Regions from separate parts of the Phytobacter sp. genome, predicted to be linked through region 2. Evidence: predicted binding sites of a transcription regulator. Region 2 holds the regulator's gene; the other holds the start of a gene.

Region 1 (6,534 bases), on a different contig from region 2:
GCTACAAGGACGATGAGAAAAACAAGCAGGCGCTTTATTACTCTCAGCCGGTAGCCACGGCAGCTAAAACCCCGGCTGCGGCACCTGCTGCTGTTCTGGTACAGGCCGCTCCGGCAGCGGGTGCTCAGCCTGCGAAAGCAGATGCCGTGACGTCGATGTCGATGAAAGATCTCAGTGCGTTCGTCAAAGACGAGATTGGCTTTAGTTACAACGGTTATTTCCGTTCAGGCTGGGGCGCTTCCACCAATGGCTCGCCAAAAGCATGGGCTATCGGATCGCTGGGGCGTTTTGGTAATGAGTACACCAGCTGGTTTGATTTGCAGCTCTCTCAGCGTGTCTACAATGAAAATGGCAAAACGGCGAAGGCTGTGGTGATGCTGGACGGTAACGTCGGTCAGTCTTATGCATCGGGCTGGTTTGGTGACAACAGCAGCAACGATAATCTCCTGCAATTTTCCGATATCTACCTGACCACCACCGGGTTCCTGCCGTTTGCGCCTGAGGCTGAACTGTGGGTCGGTAAACATCAGTTGCCTAAGCACGAAGTGCAGATGCTTGACTGGAAAACCCTCCCTACCGATAACGCGGGCGGTGTCGGGATCGAAAATATGGCGCTGGGTAGCGGCAAGTTGGATATTGCCCTGCTGCGTGCCGATATTGACCAGTACGATCGTACGCTCAGCCACTCGCAGCAACTCAACACCAACACCGTGGATGTGCGTTATAAAGCGATTCCGCTATGGAATAACGCTGAGTTGATGGTGAATGGTCGTTATGCGATGGGGAACTCCACTGACGAGCAGAAAGATAACGTTAACGACAACGGGTATTACAAATGGAAAGATACCTGGATGTTTGGTACCGCGCTGACTCAGAAACTCAATAACGGCGGCTTTAACGAGTTCAGCTTCCTGATGGCGAACAACTCACTGGCGAGCAGCTTCTCCCGCTACACCGACTCCAGTCCGAATACAGCCTTTAATGGTCGTTACTATGGCGATCACACCAACGGTACCGCGATTCGCCTGGTCTCTCAGGGGGAAACCTATCTGACTGACAACGTGATTGTGGCTAACGCGCTGGTGTATTCACGCGGTGAAGATATCTACAGCTACGAAACCGGCGCACACAGCGACTTTACCAGCTACCGTGCGGTGATTCGCCCGTCTTACATCTGGGATAAATACAACCAGACTGGCGTAGAACTGGCGTATTTCAATCAGGAGAACAAAGATCAACTGGGCGTGAAATACAAAGAATCCGGCTATAAAACGACGCTTTACCATGCGTTCAAGGTCAACACCAGTTTGCTGACTTCTCGTCCGGAAATTCGTTTTTATGGGACGTACATCCACGCATTAAACAACGAACTGGATAACTTTAGCTTTGCTGATGAGAAAAACGATCAGTTTGCCGCCGGTGTTCAGGCTGAGGTCTGGTGGTAATCGTCCGGGGATTAATGGGTGTGTTTGAACGGAAAAACAACACGAAGGATAAGATATGAAACGACAACTTGCCTGCCTGACCCTCGCGGTGACTGCACTGTTGGGCGGTACGACGGTACCAGCGCTGGCTGCACCGTTCCCGGTTACGCCGGATATGTCCGTTCCGGTGAGCCAGTACGTCACTCAGGTTAACGTGGACAAAAGCATCACGTATCGCCTGTTCGCGCCGGGTGCCAAACGGGTCTCGGTCATTACGGGGTCCACGCCGGATAGCTTCGTCTCCCATGACATGACCAAAGATGAAAAGGGTGTCTGGTCCTGGAAGAGTGAAAGCCTGAAACCGAATTTGTACGAATACTATTTCGATGTGGATGGGTTCCGGTCGGTGGACACGGGAAGCCGTTTCCAGAAACCGCAGCGTCAGGTGAATACCAGCCTGATTCTGGTGCCGGGGAGTATTCTGGACGATCGCGCTGTTCCGCACGGCGATTTGTTGACGGTGACCTATCACTCGAAAGAGCTGCGTGCTGAGCGTCGTGTCTATATCTGGACGCCACCGGGCTATGACGGTAAAGGAGAGCCACTGCCGGTGCTCTATTTCTACCATGGCTTTGGTGATACCGGACTTTCGGCTATCGATCAGGGGCGTCTGCCGCAGATCATGGATAACCTGTTGGCAGAAGGCAAAATCAAGCCGATGCTGGTGGTGGTGCCGGATACGGAAACCGACATCGTGCAGGCAATTGCGGAAAATTATCCGCCGAAAGAGCGCCGCAAAACGTTCTATCCGCTTAACGCGAAAGCCGCTGATCGTGAGCTCATGCACGACATTATCCCGATGGTCGACGGACGCTTTAACGTGCGTAAGGACGCAGACGGACGGGCGCTGGCCGGGTTGTCGCAAGGCGGTTATCAGGCGCTGGTCTCAGGGATGAATCATCTGGACAGTTTTGGCTGGCTGGCGACCTTCAGCGGCGTGACGACCACGACGGTGCCGGATGCAGGTGTCGCTGCTCAACTTAACCAACCGCAAGCCATCAATGCCCGGCTCCACAACTTTACGGTGGTAGTGGGTGAGAAGGACTCGGTGACCGGCAATGACATTGCAGGTCTCAAGGCTGAGCTGGAAAAACAGGGAATCAGGTTCGACTACAAGATGTACCCGGGCCTGAACCATGAAATGGACGTCTGGCGTCCGGCCTACGCTGAGTTTGTACAGAAGTTGTTTAAGTAAGGTGTTACGCCTCTCTCTTCGTGGGAGAGGCGTCATACTTAGCGACTGATATTCCAGTCACGCGCATGCCAGAGTGCCGGCAACTGCGACAGTTCGGTAAAGGTCGTCACCTGCGGGTGTTCAATGGGCTTGTTATGCGGATCGGCGCAGAAGTAGAACACCTCCATTCCTGCCGCAATCCCGGACTGTACCCCGGCGACGGAATCATCAATCAGAATGCAGCGCTTCGTGTCCACCGCCAGCGCTTTGGCTGCGTGGAACATTAACGCCGGATCCGGCTTCCAGCTTTGAATATCGTAACCACTGAACAGAAGATCCGGGAAATGGTGTAGCAGACCGGTTTTGCCGAGCGAGTGCTGCATTTTGCTGACCGGGCCATTGGACACCACGCAGACGGGCACGGTAACCCCATCCAGCAGCTCTTTCGCGCCGGGGATGATTTCCAGTTCGGAGTCAAACAGGCGAGCCACTTCGCTACGGAATACCGGTTCCAGTGCGGTTCTTTCCAGTTTCTGGCCATGCTCTTCGCCAATCACGTCAATGATCTCGTAGAGCTTCATGCCTTTAAAGCGTTTGAACACCTCCTCAAGATCGAGAGTGATGCCAAATTCTTTAAACATATGCACATACGCGCGCGAACAAATGACTTCACTGTCGACCAGGGTGCCGTCACAGTCGAAAAATACTGCTTCTATTTTGGGCATGCCTTTTCCTGTTACTCGCAAGTTTAACGTTTACTTAAGGCAGATTACCCCACGCAATCGTTGCCGTATAAGCAAATTCAATGAAAAAAAGTGTGTGATAACGGTCAACATTGTCTCATTTTGGTATAGGATAGCGACGAATTTTCCCTCCTTTGTCCGGAAATTGATAATGAGCCAACAACACACTACCCAGGCGTCGGGCCACGGGTTGCTCGAGCGCGTGTTTAAACTGCGCGAACACGGCACGTCGGCACGCACCGAAGTGATCGCCGGTTTCACGACCTTTTTGACGATGGTGTACATCGTTTTTGTAAACCCGCAGATTTTGGGTGTCGCTGGCATGGACACCAGCGCCGTCTTCGTTACCACCTGCCTGATTGCCGCGTTCGGTAGCATCCTGATGGGCCTGTTTGCCAACCTGCCGGTGGCACTGGCACCAGCAATGGGTCTGAATGCCTTCTTTGCCTTCGTGGTTGTCGGCGCGATGGGCCTCTCCTGGCAGATCGGCATGGGCGCGATTTTCTGGGGTGCGGTTGGCCTGCTGCTGCTGACCATCTTCCGTGTGCGCTACTGGATGATTGCTAATATCCCGGTCAGCCTGCGTGTGGGTATCACCAGTGGTATCGGTCTGTTCATCGGCATGATGGGGCTGAAAAACGCCGGTGTTATCGTGGCGAACAAAGACACGCTGGTCTCAATCGGCAACCTGACCTCCCACAGCGTCCTGCTGGGCGTGCTGGGCTTCTTCATCATCGCGATTCTGGCTTCCCGTAACATTCATGCGGCGGTGCTGGTGTCTATCGTTGTGACCACCCTGCTGGGCTGGCTGCTGGGCGATGTGCAGTATCACGGTATTGTCTCTGCACCGCCAAGCATCACAAGCGTGGTGGGTAACGTTGACCTGGCTGGTTCATTTAACATCGGTCTGGCGGGCGTCATTTTCTCCTTCATGCTGGTTAACCTGTTCGACTCCTCCGGTACGCTGATCGGTGTAACCGACAAAGCCGGGCTAGTGGATGAGAAGGGTAAATTCCCGCGCATGAAGCAGGCGCTGTATGTCGACAGCATCTCGTCCGTAGCGGGTTCCTTCATCGGCACCTCTTCCGTGACGGCGTATATCGAATCCTCTTCCGGTGTCTCCGTGGGCGGCCGTACCGGTCTGACAGCGGTTGTCGTCGGTATCCTGTTCCTGCTGGTTATCTTCCTGTCTCCGCTGGCAGGGATGGTACCGGGCTATGCTGCTGCGGGTGCGCTGATCTATGTTGGCGTGCTGATGACCTCCAGCCTTTCCCGCGTGAAGTGGGATGATCTGACTGAAGCGGTTCCTGCGTTTATTACTGCGGTGATGATGCCGTTCAGCTTCTCTATCACTGAAGGTATTGCGCTGGGCTTCATCTCTTACTGTGTAATGAAGCTTTTCACCGGGCGTCTGCGTGACCTGAGCCCGTGTGTGATTGTGGTTGCACTGCTGTTCCTGCTGAAAATCGTCTTCATCGACCATTAATTTCAGCAAGCATTAAAAAAAGCCCGGTACGCACAAAGCGACCGGGCTTTTTATTAGCGCTTCACCCGCTGAATATAATCACCAAACGCCGTTAACTGCCCGGTCAGATGATCCAGCGTGCTCTGATCAACCACTTCACCTGTCTGCTGGTCGACCTTGTTCTGAATGACCCCGCCCATAAATTCAGGTTTGTTCATCACCATCGCATCCAGGAAGACCAAAATCTGGCGTAAATGATACTGACAGCGTGCGCCGCCAATGGCCCCCATTGAGCTGGTCTGAATCAGTACCGGTTTACCTGCCAGCGGCTGGTTGGGCAAGCGGGAGAGCCAGTCGATGGCATTTTTCAGGCCGCCCGGAACGGAGTAGTTATACTCCGGGGTCACAATGACCACGCCGTCGGCCTCACGGATCTGCTGCGCTATCTCTTCCACGCTAGCGGGAACGCCTTCGTCTTGCTGAACATCCGCATCGTACAACGGAATAGCACCGATAGAGGGTAAGGGAGACACTGTCATTCCCGCCGGAGCGAGTTTTGTCAGCGTGCGTGCGACCATTGCATTGAATGATCCTTTGCGCAGACTTCCCAGTAACGTCACAACTTTTAGTGGTGCAGTCATAATGAGTTCCTTGCGATAAGGTCAGTTAAGGATGAGGGCTTTTTCTGCTGGTAAGCTGGTGAATCGCATTAATCGGGAGGCGGGGTCGTTGGCGCGTGTCTGCACATCAGAAAGGTAGCGCCAGCCGTTTTTATAATCAAACTCCCAGATTTTCAGGCTTTCAATGGCGGGTGTGGCAGCAACTGACCAGATCAGCACGTCTTCAGCATCACACAGTACTTCCACTTGAGCCAGTTGCTGTACCCTCAGGCGTCCGGCACCTGGCAGTAATTGCAGCATATCGTGACCGTCCTGCATCTGGCTTAATAATTTCAGCACGCTTTGTCTGAGGGTAGAGAGCTGCGCCTGGGCTTCATTGGGATCGTTCTGGTTGTTGATCCACAACTGTTCGTTGTTGGTAAAGAACTTATTTTGCTGAGAATGAGGGCTATGAAAGCTGCGTGTCGCGCGCTGGAGTTCCATATCCAGTCCGCATTCGCCTTCTGTCGCGATCGCCACACCGACCATGTTCCCGGCGTAAGCCAGAGAAAAGTGCGGCAGGTCAGGATCGGCAAACCCCGGGCGTCCACTGGCTTCAATAATGATGTCCGGCAGCTCACTGACGCCGTAAAGCATAAACATCATTTCGGCGAGTAAGGCGCGTGATGCCAGAAAGCGAGACTGCTGATGCTCAGGAAGTTGTCTGGCGCTATCGCGGCAGACCTGTGAGAGTCGGGTTGAATCTATACATCCTTCTGAGAGGATCCCTCGTGCAAAATGCGTTGCCATTTTTCGCTCCGTGATAATGGTCCGGTACTGGAAACGATAATTCACATTATCGCGCATACCGCATAGGTTTTAATGTGGAAAAACGTTTCTGAAAAGCCCCTGGAGGTGACTTTTACAATTAATTTAGTCAATACGTGCCCATCTACATATTTCCTTCACAATTGAATCAATAGGGCAGTACAAACGTCCAGTTGTAGTTCACCCGTGCGAGGGTCAGAGAACCTTCTACGGAGCCGTAACGTTGATGCCGGTATTGCTC
Region 2 (6,534 bases):
AAGGCTTCTGCCACGACAATAGGGTAAATCGCGCCGTTGGCAACGGCCATCAGACAGAAAGGGATCAGCAGTGCGGTAAGCGAAGCACCCGGCACCAGGCCAACGGCCCATGTTGCGATCACGCTGGTTGCGAAGGCCACTAACAGCCACGGCAATAAACGTGCGCCGGACCATTTTTGTAATGCCCAACGGCAGCTGTAACCCCCGACCAGGAAGGCAATAGTCTGCGGAACATAACTCAAACCAATAATGGCCGGGCCGTAACCCATTTCATGCAAAATAAACGGCGAGCCGGTCAGCCAGGCGAAGAAGCTGGCGGAGCAGGCAGCATAAATCAGCACGTTCCCGCGGTAGGCTTTATCACGCAGTAGTGTAGCAAAGGTCACGGGTTCAGCATCAGGGGTTGCTTTAGGCGGTACTGAACGCAGACGCAGTGCAGGCAGCATCAGTACGACGGTAATGGCAAAAAGCGTGGCGAAAATGGCCTGCCAGGAAAAATGGGCAAGGATCCAGCTTCCCAACAGTGGCGCAAGGGCAGGAGATAAACCGACCAATGGCATAATGGTGGCGAAAATACGATTGGTTCGTTGCGCCGGGTAGTGATCGGTCACCAGCGCCTGCCAGGTGACGGCGGCGGCACAAACCCCTACGGCCTGTGTAAAACGCAGCACGAGAAGCCAGCGTGCATCCTGTACCCAGATCATCCCCAGGCAACCCAAAGCGAAAATCAGCAGGCCGCTCAGCAGAATCGGTTTGCGGCCATAGCGGTCAGATAACGGTCCCCAGACCAGTTGTGCTACGGCAAAACCGGCAAGGAACAGGCTAAGCGTGGCGCTGACCACGGCAGGGGATGTGTTTAAATCTTGCTGAATGTCGGCAAAAGCAGGCAGGTACATGTCTGTTGCAAGGAAGCCCAGAACGCTTAACCCCGCCAGCCAGACTAAAAATCCTTTTCCTGGTTGCATGGCAATATCTCTTTATTGTGCAGGTGAACAGGGAAACAGAGTCTAGGGAGTGAAACTCTCGTTGTGAAACGCTAATATTTGCGCACTGGTTTCAAAATTTTTGCAGGCACAACATGTGGTCAGAATATTCTCTTGAAGTGGTAGATGCGGTGGCGCGTAATGGCAGTTTTAGTGGTGCAGCTCAGGAGCTGCACCGGGTGCCTTCTGCTGTCAGTTATACCGTGCGGCAACTGGAGGAGTGGTTGGCAGTCGAGCTCTTTCAACGCCGTCATCGTGACGTTGAACTGACACCCGCTGGGGCGCTTTTTTTGAAAGAAGGGCGTTCTGTTATCAAAAAAATGCAGATCACCCGTCAACAGTGCCAACAAATTGCCAATGGCTGGCGTGGTCAGCTAGCTATCGCCGTGGACAATATCGTTAAGCCGGAGCGAACCCGGCAGATGATTGTCGATTTTTATCGCCACTTCAGTGATGTTGAATTGATTGTCTTCCAGGAGGTGTTTAATGGCGTCTGGGATGCACTGGCGGATGGGCGCGTTGAACTGGCAATAGGGGCCACGCAAGCAATCCCCGTGGGGGGGCGGTATGCATTTCGGGATATGGGCATGCTGAGCTGGAAATGCGTCGTCGCGTGCCATCATCCGCTTGCCAAAATGGCGGGCCCTCTTAGCGATGAAACGTTGCGCAACTGGCCTTCTCTTGTCCGGGAAGATACGTCCCGTTCACTGCCAAAGCGTATTACCTGGTTGCTGGATAACCAGAAACGAGTGGTGGCACCCGACTGGGAATCTTCTGCTGCCTGCCTCTCTGCGGGATTATGCGTGGGAATGGTACCTGCGCACTTTGCGCGCCCCTGGCTGGACAAGGGAGAGTGGGTGGCGTTGGCGCTGGAAAACCCGTTTCCCGATGCCGCATGCTGCCTGACGTGGCAACAGAATGAGGCTTCACCAGCATTAAACTGGTTGTTGAGTTATTTAGGAGACAGTGAAACGTTGAACCGTGAATGGCTGTGGGAACAGGATTGACCCGCTCCCACTGCAGGAATTAACGACGGTAGTCGCGGAATGGACCGTCGGCTACCGAACGGCGTTCAATCAAACGCGGATGAACCTCAATCGATTGTGATACTTCACGCTTGTTGACGATACGATCCAGCAACATGTTGAATGCGGTTTCACCCAGAGAATCTTTCGGCTGATGAATGGTCGTCAGAGCCGGAGTAAAGAAACGGGAGTTGCGCACGTTATCGTAACCAATCAGGGAAATGTCCTGCGGAACGCGCAGCCCCATTTCGTCTGCAGCACAGAGTGCGCCCATAGCCATAATATCGCCGCCGCAGAAAATAGCCGTTGGACGCGGAGACTGGGCGAGGATCTGCTGCATTGCGCGATAGCCAGACTCCGGCTCAAAATCACCCTGTACAATCCAGTTTTCTGGCACGCTGATGTGCGCTTCTTCCATTGCTTTCATAAAGCCAGCAAGACGTCCGGCACCGGTGTTGCGCTCAAGTGCACCAGGGATCACACCGATGTCACGATGACCACGTTCAACCAGATACCGCCCAGCCATATAGCCACCTTCAAAGGCATTATCGATAACCGTGTCAGTAAAATCGGCTTTTGCTTCGCCCCAGTCCATTACTACCATAGGAATGTGGCGGTACTCTTCCAGCATGTTCAGCAGAGATTCTGGGTATTCCGAACACATTACCAACAGGCCATCGACGCGTTTTTGCGCCATCATTGACAGGTAAGCGCCCTGTTTTTCGAAATTGTTCCAGGCATTACCCAAAATCAGGGTGTAGCCCTTCTGGAAACAGTTTTTTTCAACGGCTTCAATGATTTCTGCAAAATAAGCGGCTTCGCTGCTGGTAGCCAGTAAGCCAATAGATTTGGTGTGATTAACCTTCAGACTACGGGCAACGGCGCTCGGCGAATAGTGCAACTCTTTGATTGCCGCCCACACAGCATTACGCGTCTCTTCAGCGACGAAACGCGTCTTGTTAATTACATGTGATACGGTTGTGGTGGAAACGTTTGCTCGCTTCGCTACGTCTTTGATCGTTGCCATCAGATGTCACTCCATGCCATATCATAAGCTCCTGAAAATACAAAAGGTAAACGTTTGCCTGCCTTCACCCTTTCACCGCGCGATGCACTGTATTACGCCGGGAAAAAGACACTGGACGTCAGGAGGGGAGTCGATGGCCGGTACGCTAATAAATTTAGCGTCGAATTTTGTCTTATCTTGGCCAAAAGGGGAAGAGCTAAAACGTATATCAATCTAATTCCTGCAAGATTTTTACGTTTATTTATGCAAAAATGCGCTATCTCACTTTTTGTGGGGAAATAAGAAAGGAGAAAAATTGATGAGTACCGACCTGAAGTTTTCTTTAGTGACCACCGTGATTGTGCTTGCCCTCATTGTTGCGGGTGCACTGACTGCGGTTCTGCATTGATTTACCACGAGGGAGAGTATTCTCCCTCGACGTTCCCTCCCATTCTCCCGTTTTTCGCAATAATCTTTTCGCAAATCGCTCACTTCTGTTTTTTGTGATTGATGTCATACTTTTGGCTTCTGTGACGGTGTCGCCCGGCGACACGGCATTTCCGGAGTCAATAAATCATGAAAATTAATTATCCACTGCTTGCCCTGGCGATTGGCGCTTTCGGCATTGGTACCACCGAATTCTCGCCGATGGGGTTACTGCCCGTTATTGCTCGCGGTGTCGATGTATCGATTCCGGCGGCGGGAATGCTGATAAGCGCCTACGCGATTGGCGTTATGGTAGGGGCGCCGTTAATGACGTTAATGCTTTCTCACCGCGCACGTCGCAATGCACTGATCTTTCTGATGGCAATCTTCACACTTGGAAACGTGTTGTCGGCCATTTCGCCTGATTACACTACCCTGATGCTGTCGCGCATCATCACCAGCCTTAACCATGGAGCCTTCTTTGGTTTAGGCTCGGTGGTCGCTGCAAGTGTAGTGGCGAAAGAGAAACAGGCCAGTGCGGTCGCAACGATGTTCATGGGGTTAACCATTGCGAATATCGGTGGGGTGCCGGCCGCGACCTGGTTGGGTGAAACCATCGGCTGGCGTATGTCCTTCCTGGCCACCGCAGGTCTCGGCATCATCGCTATGGTAAGTCTCTATCTTTCATTGCCAAAAGGCAGTGCAGGGGAGCGTCCCGATGTACGCAAAGAGCTTACGGTACTGATGCGTCCACAGGTTGTTTCGGCTCTGCTCACGACCGTGCTGGGCGCTGGTGCGATGTTTACGCTCTACACCTATATCTCACCGGTGCTGCACAGTATTGCGGATGCTGGACCTGCATTTATCACCGCGATGCTGGTGCTGATTGGCGTGGGCTTCTCGCTGGGCAATTATCTCGGTGGGAAGTTGGCTGACCGCTCAGTGACCGGCACCCTCAAAGGCTTCCTGCTGTTGCTTATCGCAATTATGGTTGCAATTCCCTGGCTTGCACGCAGTGAATTTGGCGCAGCAATCAGCATGGTGGTCTGGGGAGCCGCGACCTTCGCGATCGTTCCACCACTGCAAATGCGAGTAATGCGTGTTGCACACGAAGCGCCAGGACTTTCTTCTTCCGTCAATATCGGGGCGTTTAATTTGGGGAATGCTCTGGGGGCAGCTGCGGGCGGAGCGGTGATCTCGGGTGGACTGGGTTATGTCTTCGTCCCGTTTACGGGAGCGGTGATTGCCGCACTGGCACTGATGTTGGTATTGCTGTCTGGTCGTGGCGTTGCCCGGACAGCCTGCGCGACAGCGGAATAATAAAAAAGCAGGAGGGTTTCCCCTCCTGCACCTTATGCCACGAGATTCTTCGCAACAAATTCCCAGTTCACCAATGCCCAGAAATGCTCCAGATAATTCGGACGAGCATTACGATAGTCGATGTAATAAGCGTGTTCCCAGACATCAACAGTTAAGAGCGGAGTGGCGCCTGTCGTCAGCGGCGTACCAGCATTGGATGTTGAAACAATTGCCAGTTTGCCTTCTGCGTTTTTGACCAGCCAGGTCCAGCCTGAACCAAAGTTTTTCACTGCTGCATCAGTAAACTGTGCTTTGAAATCCGCAAAGCTTCCGAACGCTTGTGCTATAGCTGTTGCCACCTTGCCTGAAGGCTCCCCGCCTGCGTTGGGTGCCAGACAATGCCAGTAAAACGTGTGATTCCAGACTTGAGCTGCATTGTTAAAAATACCACCTTCTGTATTCAGAATGAGCGCTTCCAGCGTCTCCCCTTCCAGTGCGGTCCCTTTTACCAAATTATTCAGGTTTGTGACGTAGGTCTGATGATGCTTCCCGTGGTGGTACTCCAGCGTTTCAGCAGAAATATGCGGTGCCAGAGCGTCTTTTGCATACGGTAATGCAGGTAGTTCGAACGACATTGCTTCACTCCTTATTATTTTATGCACCCAATAACCATATTGAATGTAAGGATAGGGTAGCAAATCGAAACAGGAGGCAAAAGGGAGAGTTACCTGCCGCGATGGCGGCAGGCAGGGGGGTTATCGGATGGTTTTAGGCGTAACAACACGACGCGCGCCAACGTAATGGCGCTGCCAGTAGTCTTCGCTTAAAGACGTAATCTGAATATCCTGACCGCTACGTGGAGACTGGATGAATTTGCCGTTGCCGACATAAACACCCACATGGTCAGCCGTACCGCGTCCTTGAGTACGGAAAAACACAAGATCGCCGCTTTCCAGTTCCGCTACGTTGACAGGAGAAGCATCACGAAGGTGATACATCTCATTCGCAGTGCGGGGAATACGGAATTTAACGAGGTCTTTATACGCGTAATACACCAGTCCGCTGCAATCAAAGCCGGTCATCGGAGAAGTACCACCCCAGTGATAAGGTTTACCAATCTGATTCATCAGTTTTGACATTGCGGTTTTCTGAATCTTTTGGATGCGAACTTTATGTGCTTCAGAAATCGCAACAGGTTTGCTTCCTTTAACTTTTACACACTGCGGTTTATGTCCTTTACGCTTTGTGCATTTTTCCGTCATAGCAACAACCGGGGCGGGAGACTTGCTGGATTTACTATGGCGGGAGGTATTCTTGCTGACTTTAGTGCTGGAGGTTTTTTTGCTGGCGGTCGATGTTTTCTTGCTTGCCGCTGCTTTTTTATTTTCGGCTTTTGCCGGTGCCTTTGAGGCGGTGCCACTGCTTTTCTTTGATGTTTTTTCTGTCGGGCTGGTTTTCTTACGTTCGGATGCTTTCACCACATGCGACTTGTGTACAGCAGCCCCTCGCGTCTGCTCGGAAGCATTTGCTAAAGGCGTAAATGTCAGCGTAGTGAACAACAAAGCACAGAGCGTGATTGAAGCTGTATTAATTCGCGCCACTGAGCAATCCCCTGATAAGTGCAGGCATTCAATAATGCTTGCGTATGATTTAGAACCGCGTCGATTCTAATCCATAAAAAGCAGAAAAGTTAATAGGCTTTTTGCATCTAGACTCTGTTTCGTTAGCAAGCGCAAAAAAAATCACCAGTTGTGTGTGGAAGAAGCTCAATTGTTGAACTATCACGCGTTTACGC

The links. The regulator PurR, encoded in region 2, represses purine synthesis genes. The targets are predictions, from matches to a motif close to CANGCAAACGTTTGCNTG.
Region 1: a site for PurR is predicted at 3,434-3,451, ahead of AC5JPW_RS00185 (NCS2 family permease). Genes of this name have one in related genera too.

The regions. Positions count from the first base shown of each region.
Region 1 covers NZ_JCACPZ010000001.1:35,342-41,875, forward strand. The annotation lists partial or broken gene AC5JPW_RS00170 (carbohydrate porin) at 1-1,445, shown strand, start outside; gene AC5JPW_RS00175 (esterase) at 1,501-2,679, shown strand; gene yieH (6-phosphogluconate phosphatase) at 2,718-3,383, opposite strand; gene AC5JPW_RS00185 (NCS2 family permease) at 3,553-4,887, shown strand; gene AC5JPW_RS00190 (NADPH-dependent FMN reductase) at 4,941-5,507, opposite strand; gene AC5JPW_RS00195 (4'-phosphopantetheinyl transferase family protein) at 5,529-6,275, opposite strand; gene AC5JPW_RS00200 (hypothetical protein) at 6,442-6,534, opposite strand, start outside.
Region 2 covers NZ_JCACPZ010000004.1:35,814-42,347, reverse strand. The annotation lists gene punC (purine nucleoside transporter PunC) at 1-965, opposite strand, end outside; gene punR (DNA-binding transcriptional activator PunR) at 1,079-1,990, shown strand; gene purR (HTH-type transcriptional repressor PurR) at 2,010-3,035, opposite strand; gene cydH (cytochrome bd-I oxidase subunit CydH) at 3,334-3,423, shown strand; gene AC5JPW_RS03975 (MFS transporter) at 3,591-4,760, shown strand; gene sodB (superoxide dismutase [Fe]) at 4,793-5,374, opposite strand; gene AC5JPW_RS03965 (C40 family peptidase) at 5,495-6,340, opposite strand.